DNA from 2 places in the Rhodococcus sp. SJ-3 genome. Region 1 is predicted to be linked to the other one. Evidence: riboswitches for the same ligand, from Rfam matches in the RefSeq annotation. Region 1 holds a riboswitch; the other holds the start of a gene.
The links. Region 1 has a riboswitch for cobalamin ahead of metE (5-methyltetrahydropteroyltriglutamate--homocysteine S-methyltransferase). Riboswitches for the same ligand answer to the same signal wherever they lie in the genome.
Positions count from the first base shown of each region.

Region 2: linked by a shared signal. The riboswitch ahead of ACTDXD_RS19035 (FecCD family ABC transporter permease) and the one ahead of metE (5-methyltetrahydropteroyltriglutamate--homocysteine S-methyltransferase) in region 1 are both predicted to bind cobalamin.

Region 1 covers NZ_CM123306.1:861,814-870,959, forward strand. Annotated here, with positions in the region: gene ACTDXD_RS03925 (FecCD family ABC transporter permease) at 1-222, shown strand, start outside; gene ACTDXD_RS03930 (ABC transporter ATP-binding protein) at 219-1,040, shown strand; gene ACTDXD_RS03935 ((2Fe-2S)-binding protein) at 1,033-1,680, shown strand; gene ACTDXD_RS03940 (DUF7676 family protein) at 1,677-2,237, shown strand; cobalamin riboswitch at 2,423-2,627, shown strand; gene metE (5-methyltetrahydropteroyltriglutamate--homocysteine S-methyltransferase) at 2,779-5,061, shown strand; gene ACTDXD_RS03950 (cobalamin-independent methionine synthase II family protein) at 5,088-6,305, shown strand; gene ACTDXD_RS03955 (helix-turn-helix domain-containing protein) at 6,641-7,753, shown strand; gene ACTDXD_RS03960 (RES family NAD+ phosphorylase) at 7,753-8,463, shown strand; gene ACTDXD_RS03965 (HpcH/HpaI aldolase/citrate lyase family protein) at 8,618-9,146, opposite strand, start outside.
Region 2 covers NZ_CM123306.1:4,074,158-4,083,303, reverse strand. Annotated here, with positions in the region: gene ACTDXD_RS19045 (TetR/AcrR family transcriptional regulator) at 325-1,626, shown strand; gene ACTDXD_RS19040 (SDR family oxidoreductase) at 1,788-2,447, shown strand; cobalamin riboswitch at 2,546-2,728, shown strand; gene ACTDXD_RS19035 (FecCD family ABC transporter permease) at 2,884-3,963, shown strand; gene ACTDXD_RS19030 (ABC transporter ATP-binding protein) at 3,975-4,763, shown strand; gene ACTDXD_RS19025 (ABC transporter substrate-binding protein) at 4,756-5,850, shown strand; gene ACTDXD_RS19020 ((2Fe-2S)-binding protein) at 5,879-6,712, shown strand; gene ACTDXD_RS19015 (FAD-dependent oxidoreductase) at 6,790-8,688, opposite strand; gene ACTDXD_RS19010 (MFS transporter) at 8,692-9,146, opposite strand, start outside.

The sequences.
Region 1 (9,146 bases):
CACCTGTCGCGCATGGCATTCGGCACTTCCGATCATCGAGTACTGCTGCCCGGAGTCGCACTGTTCGGTGCGGTGGTGGCGTTGGTGTGCGGTGTGGCCAGCCAGATGCCCGGCACCGACACGGTGTTCCCGCTCAATGCGGTGACCGCACTCGTCGGCGCGCCGGTCGTCATCATCGTCCTCGTGCGCAGCCGGCGTGGAGCGCTGGGAGCGGCCTTGTGAACAGACTGACGAACGGTGTGGAACTGCGCGAGGTGACGATCGGCTACACACGCCGCCGCGCGTTGCGGAGCAGCGGCGTCACCGAGATCGCGACCGGTCTCGATGCCGTCGCGCGCCGCGGTGAACTCACCGCGCTGGTCGGCCCCAACGGAGCAGGGAAGTCGACGTTGCTCCGCACCCTGTGCGGACTGCAACCGGCGCTGCGCGGGCAGGTCCTGATCGACGGCGACGACTTGTCGTCGATCCGTCCCGCAGACCTCGCGACCCGCATCTCCGTGGTCCTGACCGAACGTATCGATCCCGGTCTGCTGACAGTGCGCGAACTCGTGTCCCTGGGACGCACACCGCACCTCCCGGCCAACGCACGGCTCTCACCGGAGGACAAGGCCGCGGTCGACTGGGCGCTCGACGCGGTCGGCGCGGCAGAACTGGCGTCCCGGCAGTTCAGCGAGCTGTCCGATGGGCAACGGCAACGCACGCTCACTGCCCGCGCGCTCGCTCAGGATCCCTCGCTGCTCGTACTCGACGAACCGACATCGTTTCTCGACGTTCCCTCGAGGGTCGAGCTCGTCGACGTGCTACGTCGGCTCGCTCGTGAACAGAACCTGGCCGTGATCATGTCCACCCACGAACTCGAACTCGCGCTGCGTGTGTCGGACCGGATGTGGTTGCTCGACGGCGACCGGACACTGACCTGCGACTCCCCCGCTGCGCTGGCCGAATCAGGGCGTATCGGGGCAGCATTCGATCGTGGGCGGATGCGCTTCGATCCGCGCACACTGGTGTTCGACCTCGAACCGGAGGACAGCCGTGCCTGATGCTGCTGCAGTACTCGAACGCATCGCCGCGCTGAGTCCCTACTTCGCGGTGAGCACCGGTCCGGTATCGGACAGCCGGTGGCAACCGACCTCTGCGCTGCGCGACTGTACGGTTCGCGATCCTCTGGTGTCGGACACGGCGCACCGAATGGGAACCGGGGAGACGCGAGTGGCCGCGTCGACTCTGTTCTTCGGCTACGCCGCACGAATGTGGTCCGTTGCGTTGGGCTCGGTCGTGGACTCCGGCCGATGCATCCGGCTCGACCCGGAGACGTTGCTGTGGCGCAACGACGGGGGTCTGCGTCTGCACATCGTCGACCCCGAATTCGGTTCGGCCACCGGTGAAGTTCTCGATGACCAGCTCGAACCGCTTATCGAGGCGTGGAGCGACATCGTCGCCCCCGGGTTGATGTGGGGGAACTCCGCGTCTGCGCTCATCGGGGCCGGACGAGTGATCGGTGAAGCAGCGCAGACACACATCGACACGCTCTTGGACGATCCCCGTCTGGCCGGCGCGCTGGTTCGCTCGACCGGCCGGCGTCGCAGTTGCTGCCTGTACTACCGCGTCCCCGGGGGCGGAGTGTGCGGCGACTGCGTCTTCCCCAGCCCACCGAAAACATCGACGAAGGAGATTCTGTGACAGTCGTATTCGACCCCGAGATCGTCGACACCGAGGACGGCGGTCGCGAACAGCGCTGGGCACTTCCCACCGACGAGGACTCACTGCTGCGTCTGATCCGGCTGCTGTTCGACGAGTACTGGAACGACATGTGGTTCGGCCTGCTCATCGAAGGTTCGGCGCTCGAGGTCGCCGCGCCCAACGCTCCGAAGAAGATCTCGATGTACGACGGGTATGCGACCGTCGACTTCGGTCGCTGGCATTTCCATCTGTGCATCGGCGAGCACACCGCGAGCGGCCCGGAACTCGGCCGTATCCGCCGCTGCAGCCGCGCCGAGTTGTACCGCAGGATCGGCAAGGACGACGCCCCGACATCGTGGGGTGTACGCCTGTTCAACGGCCGCGACGAGCAGATGCTCACTGTCATGTTGCCCACCCCGTTCCTCACCAACATGCAGCAACTGACCGAGGCACCTGTGTGGGAGCACCTCGAGGCGTGGGATCGGATCCGCTCGGAGTTCCTCGGCCTGGAGCCGGATCCCCGCGACCGCACCGGTAAAGGCTTTCGCCACTCCTGACCAGCACAGCCGACAGGAACGCACCGACGAAACTACAACCCGCGCAGACAGATACAACCCTTGGGAAGGGCGGTATCTGTCTGATTGCGTTGTAGCCGTTCCGCTTCAGCGATTGCCCATTCGAACGAGGACGTGGCTATACTCCGGGATGTAGTTGGTTCGCCGTGCCGGTCGTGAGGAGCCCCGAAGACCGTGGCGGCGTCGACGCATCCTCGATCGGGATGCGGAGAGGGAACCCGGTGAGAATCCGGGACTGTCCCGCAGCGGTATGCAGGAACGACCGCCGTCATCAGCACTGGGCATCATCCCGGGAAGCGACGGCCACTAGGTACGGGCCCACAGGCCCGGGCGCTTGCAAGTCCGAAGACCTGCCATCTGCGCCGGGCACGCCGTGCCCGGCGGTGTGCCGCCTCGTGGACAGGGCGCGCGGACCGGCATCGCATTCTTTCGCTCCGGCTGGATCGGAGTCGACTGGGCTCGGTCGGATTCGTGCACCCAACGGGCGGTAGGCCACCACGGACCGACCACCGGAGTACCACCAGTGTCTACATCCTCTGCACCGGCCTTCCACGCCACCGTTCTCGGATCCGCACGGATCGGACCGAACCGCGAGCTCAAGAAAGCCGTCGAATCCTATTGGGCCGGAAAGATCGATCGCGACGCCCTGGATAAGGTCGCTGCCGATCTGCGCGTCGACACCTGGGCCGCACAGCGCGATGCCGGGCTCGACTCGATCCCTGTCAACACGTTCTCGTACTACGACCACGTTCTCGACACCGCAGCCATGCTCGGCGCACTGCCGCCTCGTGTGTCAGGAATCGCCGACGACCTCGACCGCTATTTCGCCGCAGCGCGAGGCAACGACGACGTCGCACCGCTCGAGATGACGAAGTGGTTCGACACCAACTACCACTACCTCGTGCCGGAAATCGGCCCGGACACCGTCTTCGCCCTCGACACCTCGAAGGTTCTCGGCGAGGTCGCCGAGGCCCGTGCGCTCGGTATTCCTGCCCGCCCGGTTGTCGTCGGACCACTGACGTTCCTGCTGCTGTCGAAGGCCGTCGACGGGCAAGGCCCGCTGCTCGACCGCGTCGGTGAACTCGTCCCGCTCTACCGGGATCTGCTGGCGCAGCTCGCCGCCGCCGGGGCCGAGTGGGTGCAGCTCGACGAACCCGCACTCGTCCGCGATCTCGACGACGCGACCGTCGCCGCGGTCGAGCAGGTGTACGGCACGCTCTCGCAGGCGCAGGACCGTCCCGCAATCCTCGTCGCCTCCTACTTCGGCAACCTCGGTCCGGCGCTCGCTGCGCTCGCCCGCACCGGTGTCGAAGGCCTCGCAGTCGACCTCGTCGCAGGTGACGCGGCCGGCATCGCCGGACTGCCTACTCTGTCGGACAAACTGATCGTGGCGGGTGTGGTGGACGGCCGCAACGTGTGGCGCACCGACCTGGAGAAGGCGCTGGCGGCCCTCGCGACACTGCTCGGCTCGACGGGTTCGGTGGCGGTGTCGTCCTCGTGCTCGTTGCTGCACGTTCCGTACACGGTCGAGGCAGAATCAGGCCTCGACGAGTCGCTGCGCGCGTGGCTGGCGTTCGGTGCGGAGAAGCTCGCCGAGGTGGCCACGCTGTCGACCGCGCTGCGCAGTGGCCGCGACGCCGTGGCGTCCGAGCTCGACGCGGCTCGTGCCGCCGCCGAGCTGCGCGCGTCCGATCCTCGTCTGCGCAACAACCAGGTGCGCGGCATGCTCGACTCGATCACGGGGGATCGCAGTCGCACGTCGGCCGATCAGCGCCGCGAGATCCGGCAGCAGCACCTCGACCTGCCTTTGCTGCCGACCACGACGATCGGGTCGTACCCGCAGACCACCCGGATCCGCGTTGCCCGCGCTGCACTGCGTAAGGGCGAGATCGAGCGGGCCGAGTACGTGCAGCAGATGCGTGACGAGATCGCCGAGGTGGTCTCCCTGCAGGAAAAGCTCGGAATCGACGTGCTCGTGCACGGTGAGCCGGAGCGAAACGACATGGTGCAGTATTTCGCCGAGCAACTGGACGGTTTCTTCGCAACCGAGAACGGCTGGGTCCAGTCCTACGGCAGCCGTTGCGTGCGTCCGCCGATCCTCTACGGCGACGTCGCGCGCCCCGACGCCATGACCGTCGAGTGGATCACCTACGCTCAGTCGCTCACCGAGAAGCCGGTCAAGGGCATGCTCACCGGTCCCGTGACGATCCTTGCGTGGTCGTTCGTCCGCGACGACCAGTCCCTTGCCGACACCGCCGATCAGATCGCCCTGGCCATACGCAACGAGACGGTGGACCTGCAGGCCGCAGGAGTCCGCATCATCCAGGTCGACGAGCCCGCACTGCGAGAGTTGTTGCCGCTCCGCGTCTCCGAGCAGGCCGAGTACCTGAAGTGGGCTGTGGGAGCCTTCCGGCTCGCGACGTCGGGCGTGGCGGATTCGACCCAGATCCACACCCACCTGTGCTACTCCGAATTCGGCGAGGTCATCGAGGCTATCGCCGAACTCGATGCCGACGTCACCTCCATCGAGGCTGCACGTTCACACATGGAGGTTCTCGACGACCTCAACGCAGTCGGATTCGATCTCGGCGTGGGTCCCGGCGTCTACGACATCCACTCACCGCGTGTTCCGAGTGAGGACGAGATCGCCGAGTCTCTCCGTGAGGCGCTGCGCGCTGTTCCGGCCGAGCGCCTGTGGGTCAACCCGGACTGCGGCCTCAAGACGCGCGGCACCGACGAAGTCACGGCGTCGTTGACGAACCTCGTCGCCGCGGCGGCAACAGTTCGATCCGAGCTCGACCGATAACGATTCCCAGAAAGAACTCGATCACCATGAGCACCAAACACATTCGCACCACCCACGCCGGGAGCCTCCCTCGCACCGACGAACTGGTGGCCGCCAACCGGGCACGCCGGGAGGCCGCAGACGGGTTCAGACTCGACACGACGACCGAGTACTCGGAACTACTCGCCGGACAGGTCGAGGCCTTGGTCCGTCGCCAGGTCGACCTCGGGATCACCACTCCCGGCGACGGTGAGTACGGAAAGGCGATGTCTTCGGCCGTCGACTACGGTGCCTGGTGGTCGTACTCGTTCCAGCGCGTGTCCGGGCTGGAACTGGCCGAAGGTGGGCCGTTCGGCGGCGAGCCTGCCCGGTCGACTCCGGGCAACGTGCAGCTCACGACGTTCCCGGACCGACGCGACTGGACGAAGTTCGCCGACGCGTACGGCGACCCGAGGAGCGGTGTCTCCGTCGGCGACGAGGCACCGGTGTTTCCGACCGCGACGGGCCCCGTCACCTACACCGGACATGATGCGATCGCATCGGACATCGCGAACCTGAAAGTCGCCCTGTCCGCGTCCGGTGCAGACAACGGCTTCATCACCTCGCTCTCGCCCGGTAGCGCATCGCGGATCGGGAACGAGTACTACAAATCCGAAGAAGAGTTCATCTGGGCATGCGCGGACGCGATGCGCGAGGAGTACCAGGCGATCATCGATGCCGGAATGATCCTGCAGATCGACGATCCGTCGATCGCCGAGAACTGGGATCAGATCAACCCGGAACCGACGGTGGAGGACTATCTCGCCTTCACCCGCATCCGCATCGAGGCACTCAACCATGCACTGCGCGGATTGCCACAGGACCGGATCCGTTTCCACCTGTGCTGGGGCAGCTGGCACGGGCCGCACACCACGGACCTCGAGTTCAAGTACCTCGTCGAGACGATGCTGACGATCGATGCCGGTTCGTATTCGCTCGAGGCCGCGAACGTCCGTCACGAGCACGAATGGCGGGTCTGGGAAGACGTGACGCTACCCGACGGCAAGCAGATCGTGCCGGGCGTGATCAGTCACGCCACGAATGTGGTCGAGCATCCCGAACTCGTCGCGGACCGGATCGAGCGGTTCTCGAGTGTCGTCGGCCCCGAGAACGTGATCGCCTCGACGGACTGCGGTCTGGGCGGTCGAATCCACCCGCAGATCGCGTGGGCGAAGCTCGAATCGCTCACCAAGGGTGCAGAACTGGCATCCGCGCGTCTCTGGTAATCGGTGCGGCTCCTGCGTGGTTCCGGTGGCGACTGCCACCGGAACCACGCACTGCGGCGCTTCTGCACGTGAGCGCGTGTGACCCTTCCGACCCACGTTCCGCGTGGGCGTTCAAGCAGAACCGGTTCCCGGGCGGATGAGACCCGTTTCATATGCGGCGATGACGGCCTGGACCCGGTCACGCAGGGAGGAGGGACACCGCGATCTCCGCATTGGACAACCCCGCACCCAGCAACCGCAGCGTCTCGACCTCACGGGCGGTCAACAGACCGAGTCGCGAGGGCTGTAGCGGGAGGGCGGCCGCGCCGGAGGCGAAGGCCTCGATGAGCGTGCGGGTGACAGACGTGCCAGGAGCGACTCTGCTGCCGCAACCCGTAGAGCATGTACACGAGGTCGTCGCGTCTGACGTCCTCGAGGAGGAAACCACTGGCGCCGGCACGCAGCGCATCGACGATGCACTCGTCCTGATCGAACGTCGTGAGCATGACCACCCGCGACGGAGTCTCGGCGCAGACGATACGCGCGCCTCCATTCCATCCATCCCCGGCATGCGGATGTCGAGGAGTGCCACGGCCGCCGTTCCCGTCGCGAAGGCGCTTCGGTCGGCGGCGTTCCGCCTGTTCCAGAACGGCAAGCGCCAGCTTGACGTGCGCGGCGTCGACGAGCTGCCCGTCCACGCTCGTCGCCGAGACCCTGAGCTTCCGCCTCGCGTTCGTATCCGTCGGCGTCCGCGAAATCGGGATACGGGCGTCGATGGCGAGCAGCCCACCATGCAGCACCTCCTCCATATCACGCAGATCCCGCGTATCCCGCGTATGCTGGTAGACGAGCAGATACAGGAGATGGGTGGGATGACGACACACATGACAACGACCCCGATTACCACACTGGAACAAGTCTCGCAGGCCGTAGCCGACGCGGTCACCGAGGCCAAGATGGGTCTCAGCGGGACGCTCCGGAGGACGCTCAGTCAGTCTCTGGTCGATCACCTGCTCGCAAGCGTCCCTGCGCTGCAGGTCGACGCCGAGGACGACTGGGGACCGAGAATCTCGGCCGAAGAGGCCGCAGCGCTCGAGCAGGCCAACCTGGCACTACAGGTCGAGCAGCGGCGCGCCGAGCTGAGCGTGTCCCTGTCGCGAACCCAAGCCGCTGACGTTCTCGGCATCTCCCCGCAGACAGTGTCCGAGTGGGTTGCTCAGCGTCGCCTGATCGGCCTCAAGGACGGTCGCGAGTGGCGTTTCCCGGCGTGGCAGTTCACTCCGGACAATGCCGATCCGGTTCTACCCGGCCTGACGCGACTCGCCGATACCTTCCCCGGCGGGGAGGTGAGCCTGTCGCGGTGGATGAGCCGGCCGAACGACAACTTCGACGGTCGTACACCCGCGCAGGAGATGATCCGGAACAGTGACCACGTGTTCGCTGTCGTCCGGACACTGGCAACCGCCTGATGGCCAAGCCCCTCGATCCGCCTGCCCGTCCACTGCCTGCCGCGAACCATCTGTGGACATGGACACCCGCTGATGGTGCCGCGGCACCCTGGTACCGGATCTACCACCACGATCGGTTCACCTCCGGTGGCGCAGCGTTCAAGCCCTACGGTCCGAGCGGCCGGTTCGATCACCACACCCCCTCGTTCACCGACCCGTCGATCGATCCGGACGGTCGTTCGGTCCTCTACCTCGGAATCGACCTCGCAACCTGCGCCGGTGAAGTGTTCGGCGAGGCCGGGGTCGCGGCACTGTGCTCGAAGTGGCGTGCCGCCCAGGTACGCCCGCTACGCGAGATCGTCACGTTCGACCTGGACGAACCCGGTGCTGCGATGGCAATCGGCGCGTTGCCCGCGCTCGCTTCCGGCAACGAGAACCGCGAGCTCACCCAACAATGGGCCCGCGCGATCTACGAGGATCAACCCGCCGCCACGAAGATCGAAGGGATCCACTACCGATCTGCCTACCGTGGCGACCGCGCCCTCGCACTGTGGGATTGCTCCGACGACGTCGAGGTCGCCGTCGACCGACACAACCGGCTTCTGGATCTCCCGCTCGATCACGGCCGGGGCCGGGCTCTGATGCTGAAGGCGCTCGAAAGCACCGGTATCCCGTTAACCTCGATCCCGGACGCCGACTGCGTCGCGTGCCGCAGGGCATCCAAGACGTAATCGCCCTGATCGCACATCGTGAGCATGACCACCCGCGAAGAATCCCAGCGAGGCGAGGAAGGCCACGTGCCCGACGGTCCAGGCGATACCGGGCACACGCTCACCGTCGATCCCGTCCAGCAGTCGCACCACTCCGTAGACGACGGTGAGCAGTTCAGCGTCGCGCCCGCTCCGCCTGTTCCAGAACGGCAAGCGCCAGCTTGACGTGCGCGGCGTCGACGAGCTGCCCGTCCACGCTCGTCGCACCGAGACCCTGAGCTTCCGCCTCGCGATAGGCCTCGAGATTCCGCTTCGCCTGGCCGATCTCCTCCTCCGTAGGTGAGTACACCTCGTTGGCGATGTCGATCTGAGACGGGTGGATCGCCCATTTGCCGCTGAAACCCAACGCCGATGCACGACGGGCCTCGCGTTCGTATCCGTCGGCGTCCGCGAAATCGGGATACGGGGCGTCGATGGCGAGCAGCCCACCGATGCGTGCAGCGGTCAGCACGGTCATTCGCGCGTAATGCCAGAAGTCACCGGGGTATTCGTCGCGCGGCCGGAAGTTCGTGTCGACCCGGGCTCCCTGCGACACCGAGAGGTCGCCTGCGCCGAAGATCAGTGCGTCCAACCGGGGGCTGGACAGCGCGATCTCCTCCGCGTGCGCGACACCGGCGACGTCCTCGATGAGCACTTCCAGCCGG
Region 2 (9,146 bases), 2.6 Mb from region 1:
CCAGCAATCAGTAGGGACAACGGATCCGGATCGCGGAAAGCACCTCGACGCAGGGTGCTCGCCGGGGACGGTATCACCGCCGCATTCGAAACGATAGAGTTTTGTGAACGGTCATTCCGAAGAGCTATCCATCGGACACGAGAACCACAACCCCGCCCTGAACTAGGATTATGCTGCCCGTCTCGCGTTTCTGCACACATATGACAGCAAACAACGGTTCACATGTGCATGATGGTTCGCCGCTGCAAGCAGCGTATGCTCGCCCGAAGAGAGATGCCCGCCGCATCGCAGCCAGGGCAGCCCGAGCAACAGAAGTAGGTGCGCGTGGTCGGCAAGACTCCCTCCCCTCAGGCCGAGCGCAGATCGCGGCCGAAGAACCGGCGAGACCAGATCGCCACTGCGGCCGCGATCGCCTTCAGCGAACGTGGCTACCACGGCGTGAGTGTCGAAGACATCGCCGACGAGGTCGGAATCACCAAATCCGCTCTGTACCGCCACTTTCCGGGGAAGTACGCACTCTTCCTCAACTCTGCTCTCATACTCCTGGACGCCCTGGAGTCCGCTCTCGAGAGCTCACCGACGGGCCACGCCGAATCGGCTACGGACGAGCTCCGCGCGCATCTCTGCGCCATCATCGGCACCACGATCGCCAACCGGCGCACCGCAGGTATCTACCGCTGGGAACGCCGGTACCTACGACCGGAGGATCGCTCTCCCATCCGTCGGCGCGCATGGGAGGTCAACCGCAGGATCGGGGAATGTGTGAGCCTCATCCGCCCGGATATTTCCAGCACGGACACGTTCGTGCTCGTTGCCGCGATGCTCAGCGCAATCGGCAGTATCACTGCGCACAGCCTCACCCTGGCTCCGCGCCGCATCGAGCACATCCTCGTCGATGCATGTGTGGCACTGTCCCGGTCGGATCTCTCTTCGGAAGAACCCATTTCGTCGATACCCACCGCTGCGCGCCACCCGTCGTCGGTGAACAACATGCGCGAGGATCTTCTGCAATCGGCGATCGAACTCTTCCATCGGGAGGGGTACGCGGAAATCGGAGTGGAGGAGATCGCCTCGACCGTAGGCCTGCCCGCGTCGGGCGTCTACCGATACTTCCCATCGAAGGCCGATATCCTCGCAGCCGCTTTCTACCGTGCGATCGACCGGCTCGAGACCTCGATCGAGTCGGCACTTCAGCGGACCTCGAGCCCACGAGACGGCCTCGAAGCACTTGCCACGGTGTATATCGAGCTCTGCATCTCGCAGCGGGAGTTGATGTCCGTGTACTTTGCGGAGCTGATCAATGTGCCTCCCGGACCGCGGGCAGATCTACGTATGCGCCAGCGACTCGACGTCGAACAATGGGCCACCCTCCTCAACGAGGTACGCCCCGAACTCTCGAGCGTCGAATCACGCTTCCTTCTGTACGCAGCGCTCAACCTCGTTCCCGATCTGGGTGTGTTCCTCGGTCCCAACGCCGTGCGGCAACAGGCGCCGCGGATCCATGCGGTGATGATGTCGGTACTGCTCGGCTCCACGCCCGAACAGCCTGCATCCTCCGAACACAATCCGCGTATGCCGAAGTCGAGTGCCGCCGGGTCACTGTCTGCGCACACGCCGTCCAGGTAGCGATCGCCTGCCGTGTCCGGCCACTCCGGCAACTCCGCGCGCGAACAGAAGAGGCAGGCCCCAGGCGTCGACCGAGTGTGCGTGCCTTCTTCGCGCGCGGATATCGGAAGGAAGGCATGCTGGGAGACGCACCCGATCCCCGGACACAAGGAGCACTCGACATGGCACGCATCGCACTCTTCGGCGGACACGGCAAGGTCGCGCTGCACCTCGAGCGGTTACTCGCCGACTCCGGCCACGAGACCAGTGCGTTCATTCGCAACCCCGACCACGCCGACGACGTACGCGCCGCAGGAGGCACGCCGGTGGTGGCCGACGTCGAGCAACTCGACATCGCGGCGCTGTCCGACCTGCTGCAGGGCCACGATGCGGTGGTGTGGTCGGCGGGTGCGGGCGGCGGCAACCCCGCCCGCACGTACGCCGTGGACCGTGATGCCGCGATCGCATCGATGACAGCCGCGCAGGAGGCAGGCGTGCGGCGGTACGTGATGGTGTCGTACTTCGGGGCGAGACCCGACCACGGTGTGCCCGAGGACAACAGTTTCCATCCGTACGCAGAGGCGAAGGCCGCCGCCGATACACACCTGCGCGGCACCGATCTCGAGTGGACCATTCTCGGGCCGAGCGCCCTCACCCTGGATCCCCCGACCGGACGGATCGAGATCGAGGGTCAGGGTGCGAGAGACAAGGGGCAGGTCTCGCGCGCCGATGTCGCCGCCGTGATCGCTGCAGTGCTCGAGCGTCCCGAGACCGCCGGTCGCATGATCGAGTTCAACAACGGCGACACACCGATCGCGGAGGCGCTCGACGCACTCCGCTGACGGTCGTCACCGGTAGATCGACGCCGTGGACCCCGGATCTCGCACAGCGGGTCCGGACCCACGGCCATTGTTACGCCTGTGTTACGTTCTCCACGAGTCAGACGCAGCCCTGATGCAGTACGTGCATCAGAAATGCAAGGGAATCCGGTGCAACTCCGGAACTGTCGCGCAGCGGTGAAGGCGACCGACAGGGCACGTGCCACTGGACCGGAATCGGTCCGGGAAGGCGCCCTGTCGGAACGACCCTGAGTCCGAAGACCTGCTGGCTCACCGAATCACACACGTGGGCCTCGCGATTGGGCCCCTGATACGAGAGAACGATCGATGCGCGCCCAGACCGATGGCACCGCCCTCCCCATTCGTGTTCACGCCTCCGCACGAAGCGACCTACCGACCCCACGACAGGTCACGGAGTCCGCACCGTCGGGGTGCTGAGTTGCTCGAGGTCGCGAAGTCACCTCAGCGCACCACGCCACCGCAGCACACACGAATTCCGGCGATCCCGCTCCTGGTCGTCCTCGCCCTCGCGATCGTCCTCAGCGGATTCATGTCGCTGACCTTCGGGTCCGAGCCGGTGCCGCTGTCCGCCACATGGGACGTGGTGCGAGCACATTTCACCGGTGGGGTCGGCCCCGACCCGGTGTACGACACGATCATCTGGGAACTTCGTGCTCCCCGCATCCTGATGGCGCTCATCGTCGGTGCAGGCCTGGCCATGGCCGGGGCCGCAATGCAGACCCTGGTGCGAAATCCGCTGGCCGATCCCTATCTTCTGGGTATCTCCGCCGGTGCCGGCGTCGGGGCCACTCTCGTCATCATGTTCGGTGTCCTGACCACTATCGGTGTGTGGGCATTGTCGTTGGGCGCCCTGATCGGCGCCATGGTCGCCGGAGCCGCGGTCTTCGGCATCTCCATTGCACAGGGGGGCCTGACCCCACTCCGTCTCATTCTCACCGGCGTGGTCATGGCCTCGGCGTTCTCGTCCGTCTCCAGCTTCCTGGTCTTCCTCAGTGATGACCGCGATGCCGTTCGGTCGGTCCTGCACTGGACCCTCGGAAGCGTGGCGGGTGCGATGTGGGTGCAGATTCTCCCTGCCCTGCTCGTCGTGGTTGCGTCTGCCGCGATCCTGTTCGCACTCCATTCATGGCTCGACGCGCTGGCAAGCGGACCGGACGTGGCCAGAGCACTCGGTGTGCCGGTGCGGGGGCTCCGACTGGGACTCTTCGCTTTGTCGTCGATTCTTGTCGGCGTGCTGGTCTCGGTGTCCGGAGGAATCGGATTCGTCGGCCTGATCATGCCGCACCTCGCCAGGATCGTGGTGGGCGCACGCCATCGGGTGGTGCTTCCTGTGGCCGCACTCGGTGGCGCACTGTTCCTGCTCTGGATCGACATCGCTGCTCGGGTCCTGCTCAGTCCGGAGGAACTCCCCCTGGGTGTGATGACCGGTCTCGTGGGGGCACCGGTGTTCCTCTTCCTGCTGGGGCGCCGCCACTACAGTTTTTCGGACGGTGACTGATGCATATTCGGATGCGCAATGTTCGCTGCCGGATCGCCGGATCGGACATTCTGTCCGGCATCGATCTCGACTTCCCCGCCGGCTCCATGGTGGCGCTGGTGGGAATCAACGGGAGCGGTAAATCGACATTGCTTCGAACCCTCGCAGGCCTGCGCGCCCCCGCGGAGGGAACCGTCACCCTCGACGGCCGAGATCTCTATTCGCTTCCGCCACGTGCTCGGGCACGAGCGATTGCCTATGTCGGTCAGGAGGAAACACCCCCTCAGGACCTCTTGCTCGGTGAGATGGTCGCCATGGGCCGCATCCCCCATCGGCCACCCTGGTCCCTGGGAGAAGAATCCGATCGGGAGGTCACACTGCGCGCACTGACCACCGTCGAATTGGCACACGCAGTCGATCGCCGGTGCGATCAACTCTCGGGCGGTGAACGGCGCCGCGCCATGCTGGCTCGTGGATTGGCTCAGGAATCGTCCCTGCTGATCCTGGACGAACCGACCAACCATCTCGATATCCGCCATCAGATACACCTCCTCGACACACTGCGCGGCCTCGGCTGCACGGTGGTGGCCGCAATGCACGACCTCGCGCTCGCGGCGGCGTACTTCGATCGGGTCGCCGTCCTCCACGACGGCGCTCTCGCGACCTACGGCGACGCATCCGAGGCCTTGTCCCCAGCAACGATCACTCGTGCCTTCGGCGTTCCTGCAACACAACTCACCGATCCTGCGACCGGACGGCAGCACCTGGTGCTCGGTACCGACTCGCCCCGGATCCGATCACACACGGAGAACCATGCCTGAGTACGTCCCATCCCGTTCGAAGACCCTGCCTCGTTCGAGGACTCCGGTCTCGCTGGCCGTCGGCCTCCTCACCGCAGCCATGACGCTGGCCGGCTGCAGCAGCGCAGACGAACAGCAGGAGGTTGCGTCGGACGGTCACGTCACCGTCGAGAACTGCGGAGAGCAGATCACCTTCCCCTCGCCGGCACAGGCGATCTACGCCAACGACAGTCAGATCCTCCTGAATCTGCTTGCCCTCGAGGCCGACGACCGGATCACCGCGATCAGCGGTATCCGTAACACACGGCTCGACCAACTTCGCGGTATGTACGGCACAGCGCGTATCGACGCCTTGCCGGTCGTCTCGGAAGAATCCTTCAACCTCGAAACCATCCAGGCCCAGAAACCGGACGTGGTGATGGCCGGCCACGGATGGGGTTTCAGCGTGGAGAAGAACATCACGCCCGAACGCCTGAACGACGATTTCGGCATTCCCGCGTACACCGTCACCCCGACCTGCCTGCCCGGTTCGCTCGACGCGCTGTCGCCGTGGGACGAGGCGTACGCCGATCTGTCGAACATCGGGAGCATCGTCGGCCACGACGATATCGCCGCCGTGAAGATCGACGAGTTGCAGCAGCGCCGCGAGGAGATGGAGTCGGCGCCACGAGCGGACGGTGCTCCGACCGTCATGTACGTCACCTCGGTATCGAACGAAGGGGTGTCGAGCGCCGGTAATCCGCACCTCTTCACCTCGATCATCGACGTGACGGGTGCTCGTAATGCGTTCGACCACGTCGACGAGAAGAGTCCGAAGGTGTCCTGGGAGTCCGTGACTGCCGCGGACCCGGACTTCATCGTTCTCACTGACACCGGCGACGGTAGCGGAGCTTTCGAAGCGAAACTGGCTCTGCTCACCGAGAATCCCGCAACCCGTTCGTTGGACGCGGTGACACAGGGACGCATTCTGAATCTGCCGACCGACATGGGTCGCAGCGGTGCACTGATGATGGATACCGCGGAGCAACTGCGGATCGCATTGGAAGAGGCAAACCTACTGCCTCGGAGTGGAATCGAGCCGCGCATGGACCTCAGCGCGTTGAAGTGACCGGCGGCGAACGATGAAAGGTCCACACGTGAACGCGGACTCGGTACTGGCCGAGCTGATCAGCGCACTCCCGGCGAGCGCGCATTCTCCCCTGATGCTGGATGCCGGGTCTCAGGAGATCCCTGCGTCGGCGGTCCTCGACCCGGAATGGATCGGGGACGAGATGCAGTTGCGTGCCGACCGCTGGCAGGTCGACGATCCGTTGATCGTGGGGACGGTGCTGTGGCGTGCGATCAGCAATTCACTGGTTCTCCCGACGATCGCGAGTCTGTTCGTGACCGGCACGGCCCTGAGTCCGGCGATGCAGGATGTGGTCCTGCACCGCCGGGCCCTGACCGGGCGCGACGCCGACTTCGTCGCGGTAGGCGGGATCTCGACATCGGACGACACGTTCTCACCGAATCGGAAGATGTACGGACGACTGGTGGGCGCGCGGTCGACTCGCGTCCTCACCACTTCTCCGGAAGCCGCCCTGATCGAGTCATTGGGCGCCGGAATCGAATTCATGGCGAGCCGCTGCGGTAAAGGCGAGCGGCGACTCTGGGCTGTCGCAGTCGACTCCCTCGCGACCCGGTTCCTGTGGGCAGGCTCGGCCACGGGCCGGACGAACGACGCGATGGACGCCGCGCGCGCCATGGTGCAGAGGATCTCGGACCAGCTCCCGGGACCTCGATTGCCGGACCCACGGTTCCAGACCGTGATGGCGGATACCTCGTCCTCACCGCACACTTTCGTGCACAGAGTGTCGTGTTGTCTGCTGTACAACGGCCCGCACGGAGTGAAGTGCTCGACATGTCCTCGTCAGCACCCCGACCTCCGGCTCGAACGACTCGTCGAGCGTGCTCGGCGAGCGGACCGGTAAGAGCCCGGAACGGCCGAACGTCACCTTCATCCAATCCAACTGAACGAAGGTGACGTTCGGCCATATCGCAGCGGGCGTCAGGCCTGCTGAACAAGCTCCTCGACCCGCACCGGGGAGGTGTCCGAGGCAGCCGCAATGGCCTCCTCGAACTGCCGGTGGTCGACCTGCGAACCGAGCATCAGGGCGAGACGCGTGAGGAAACCTTCACGATCGCTCTCGTCGACCTGGTCGAGCGCAGTCGACAGCCCCAGCCACACGTTCTCACGACGCTGCTCGTCTTCGGTGACCTGCTCGGCCGGACGGGCAGGCAACGCGTCGCCGGATGGAGCGGCACCGGAGCGCAACGCGTCTGCGATACCCGACAGCCCTGCAACAGGCACGCGGCACAGCAGAAGACCGTCGGGACGGATCACGAAAGTGTCGCCGGCCTTCGCGCCGAGCGCGTCGGCGAGGTCGGCGGCGTCGAGTACGGTCACACCGTCCACCTCGGCACTGCCGACTGCGAGTGCGCGGACGCTCTCGGGCGACAGCGCTGTTGCGAGCTCGGCCGTGGCCGCGGCGAGCGCGGCGCTGCCCGCCTCGTCGAGCCCGAAGCCGAGCACCGCGAAACCGGTGCCGCGAGCGACGTTGAGTGAGGTGTCGGCCCCGCCGATACGCACGCGGCGGTCTTCGACCGGATCACCCGGCAGCACACCGTCGGTCCCCGGAGCCACCGACCACGTCAGCGGCGACAGTCGCGCGTGGGTGGCACTGGACTGACGCGGATTGATCAGGTGACCGAACTCGGGGCGACCGACTGCAAGCGCGAGGACTGCGTCGCGCGTGGTGCGGTATCCGTGGCTGCCCGGGCTCATGATGAGGGTGGACTTGCCTGCGTTGGCAACGTTCTGCTCCCACGCGTTGTGGCGCTCGGACGAGTACGCCTGAAGCAGGGCGGCGTCGGCATTGCCGTGGATCACGGCCGCGAGCTGCCATGCGAGGGTCTCGGCGTCCTCCATGCCGGAGTTCAGGCCACGCACACCGAAGATCGGAACGAGATGCGCCGCGTCCCCGGCGAACAGGATCCGGTCGTGGGCGAACTCGTCGAGGGCGAGCGCGCGGGCACTGTAGAAGCCCTTCCACTCGAGGGTCCACGGCAGGTCGTTCTGCAGCCAGTCGAGGTGCTTGGCGATGCGAGCCCGGATGGCGTCTTCCTGGGTCTCGATCTCGGCGTCCTCGGACGGGTCGAGCTGGTAGTCGATGCGCCAGATGTCGCCGGGTTGCTTGTGCATGATGATCGTCGAACCCGGGTTGCTCGGCGGGTCGAACCACACCATGCGCTCGGCGGGCAGAGCCGACTCCCAGTGGATGTCGGCGATGACGTAGCGGCCTTCGTAGCTGGTGCCCTGCAGGCGCAGGCCTGCGAGTTCACGCATGCGGCTGCGACCGCCGTCGGCCGCGACGACGTACTGGGCGCGCAGGTGGCGCTTGCCGTCGGCGGTGTCGACTTCGAGGGTGACTTCATCATCACCGCGAAGAATGCCCGCAATCGATGCCTGCCAGTACAGGGTGACGAGCGGATTCTGCTCGATGGTGTCGACCATGATCTGTTCGAACTCCGACTGGGAGACGTTGATCATGGGCGGACGCACGTCGAAGTCGCGCTGCGGCATCTGGAAGTGCAGGACCTGCTGGTCGCGGTAGAAGCTACGGCCACCGGCCCACGGGAGCACGATCTTGTCGAGTTCGGCACCGAAGCCGAGACGCGCAGCGGCTTCGAGGCTGTGACGGGAGATGCAGATCGCGCGGCTACCGAACGACACCTGGTCGGCGGCCTCGATGACGGTGACCGGGATGCCGCGCTGCGCGAGCCCCAGAGCGGTGGCCATGCCGACCGGTCCGGCACCCACGACGACGACGGGGAGCGTCTCGTCGGACGGAGTCATCGACTCGAACGTCGACGCGGGGTACTTGGGAGGCTGGTAGTAGGTCGACACGGTTCAGACACCTTCCTGCGAGGGGGACTGTGACTGCTCGGTGCTCGTGCCTGCTGAAGGCACACGCAGGAGCAGGATGCTCATGAGGCTGACCAGGGCGATCAGCACGAAGTAGCCGGTGATGGAGATCGAGGTACCGGTCGCTGCGAACAGCGAGGTTGCGATCATGGGGGCGAGACCGCCGCCGAGGATGGCACCGACCTGGTAGCCGAGGGACGCACCGCTGTAGCGGATCTTGGCGGGGAACAGTTCCGCGAACAGCGCTGACTGGGGTCCGGCGCAGCAGCCGAGGGTGAAACCCAGTGCGATCATGGACAGCAACATCACCGGCAGGATCGCGGTGTCCATCAGCGGGAAGAACAGGGCTGCTGCGACGACGAGCGCGGCCGATGCCTTGATGTAGATCGTGCGGCGGCCGACGAGGTCGGAACGCCAGGCGCTGTAGGCCATGCCTGCCA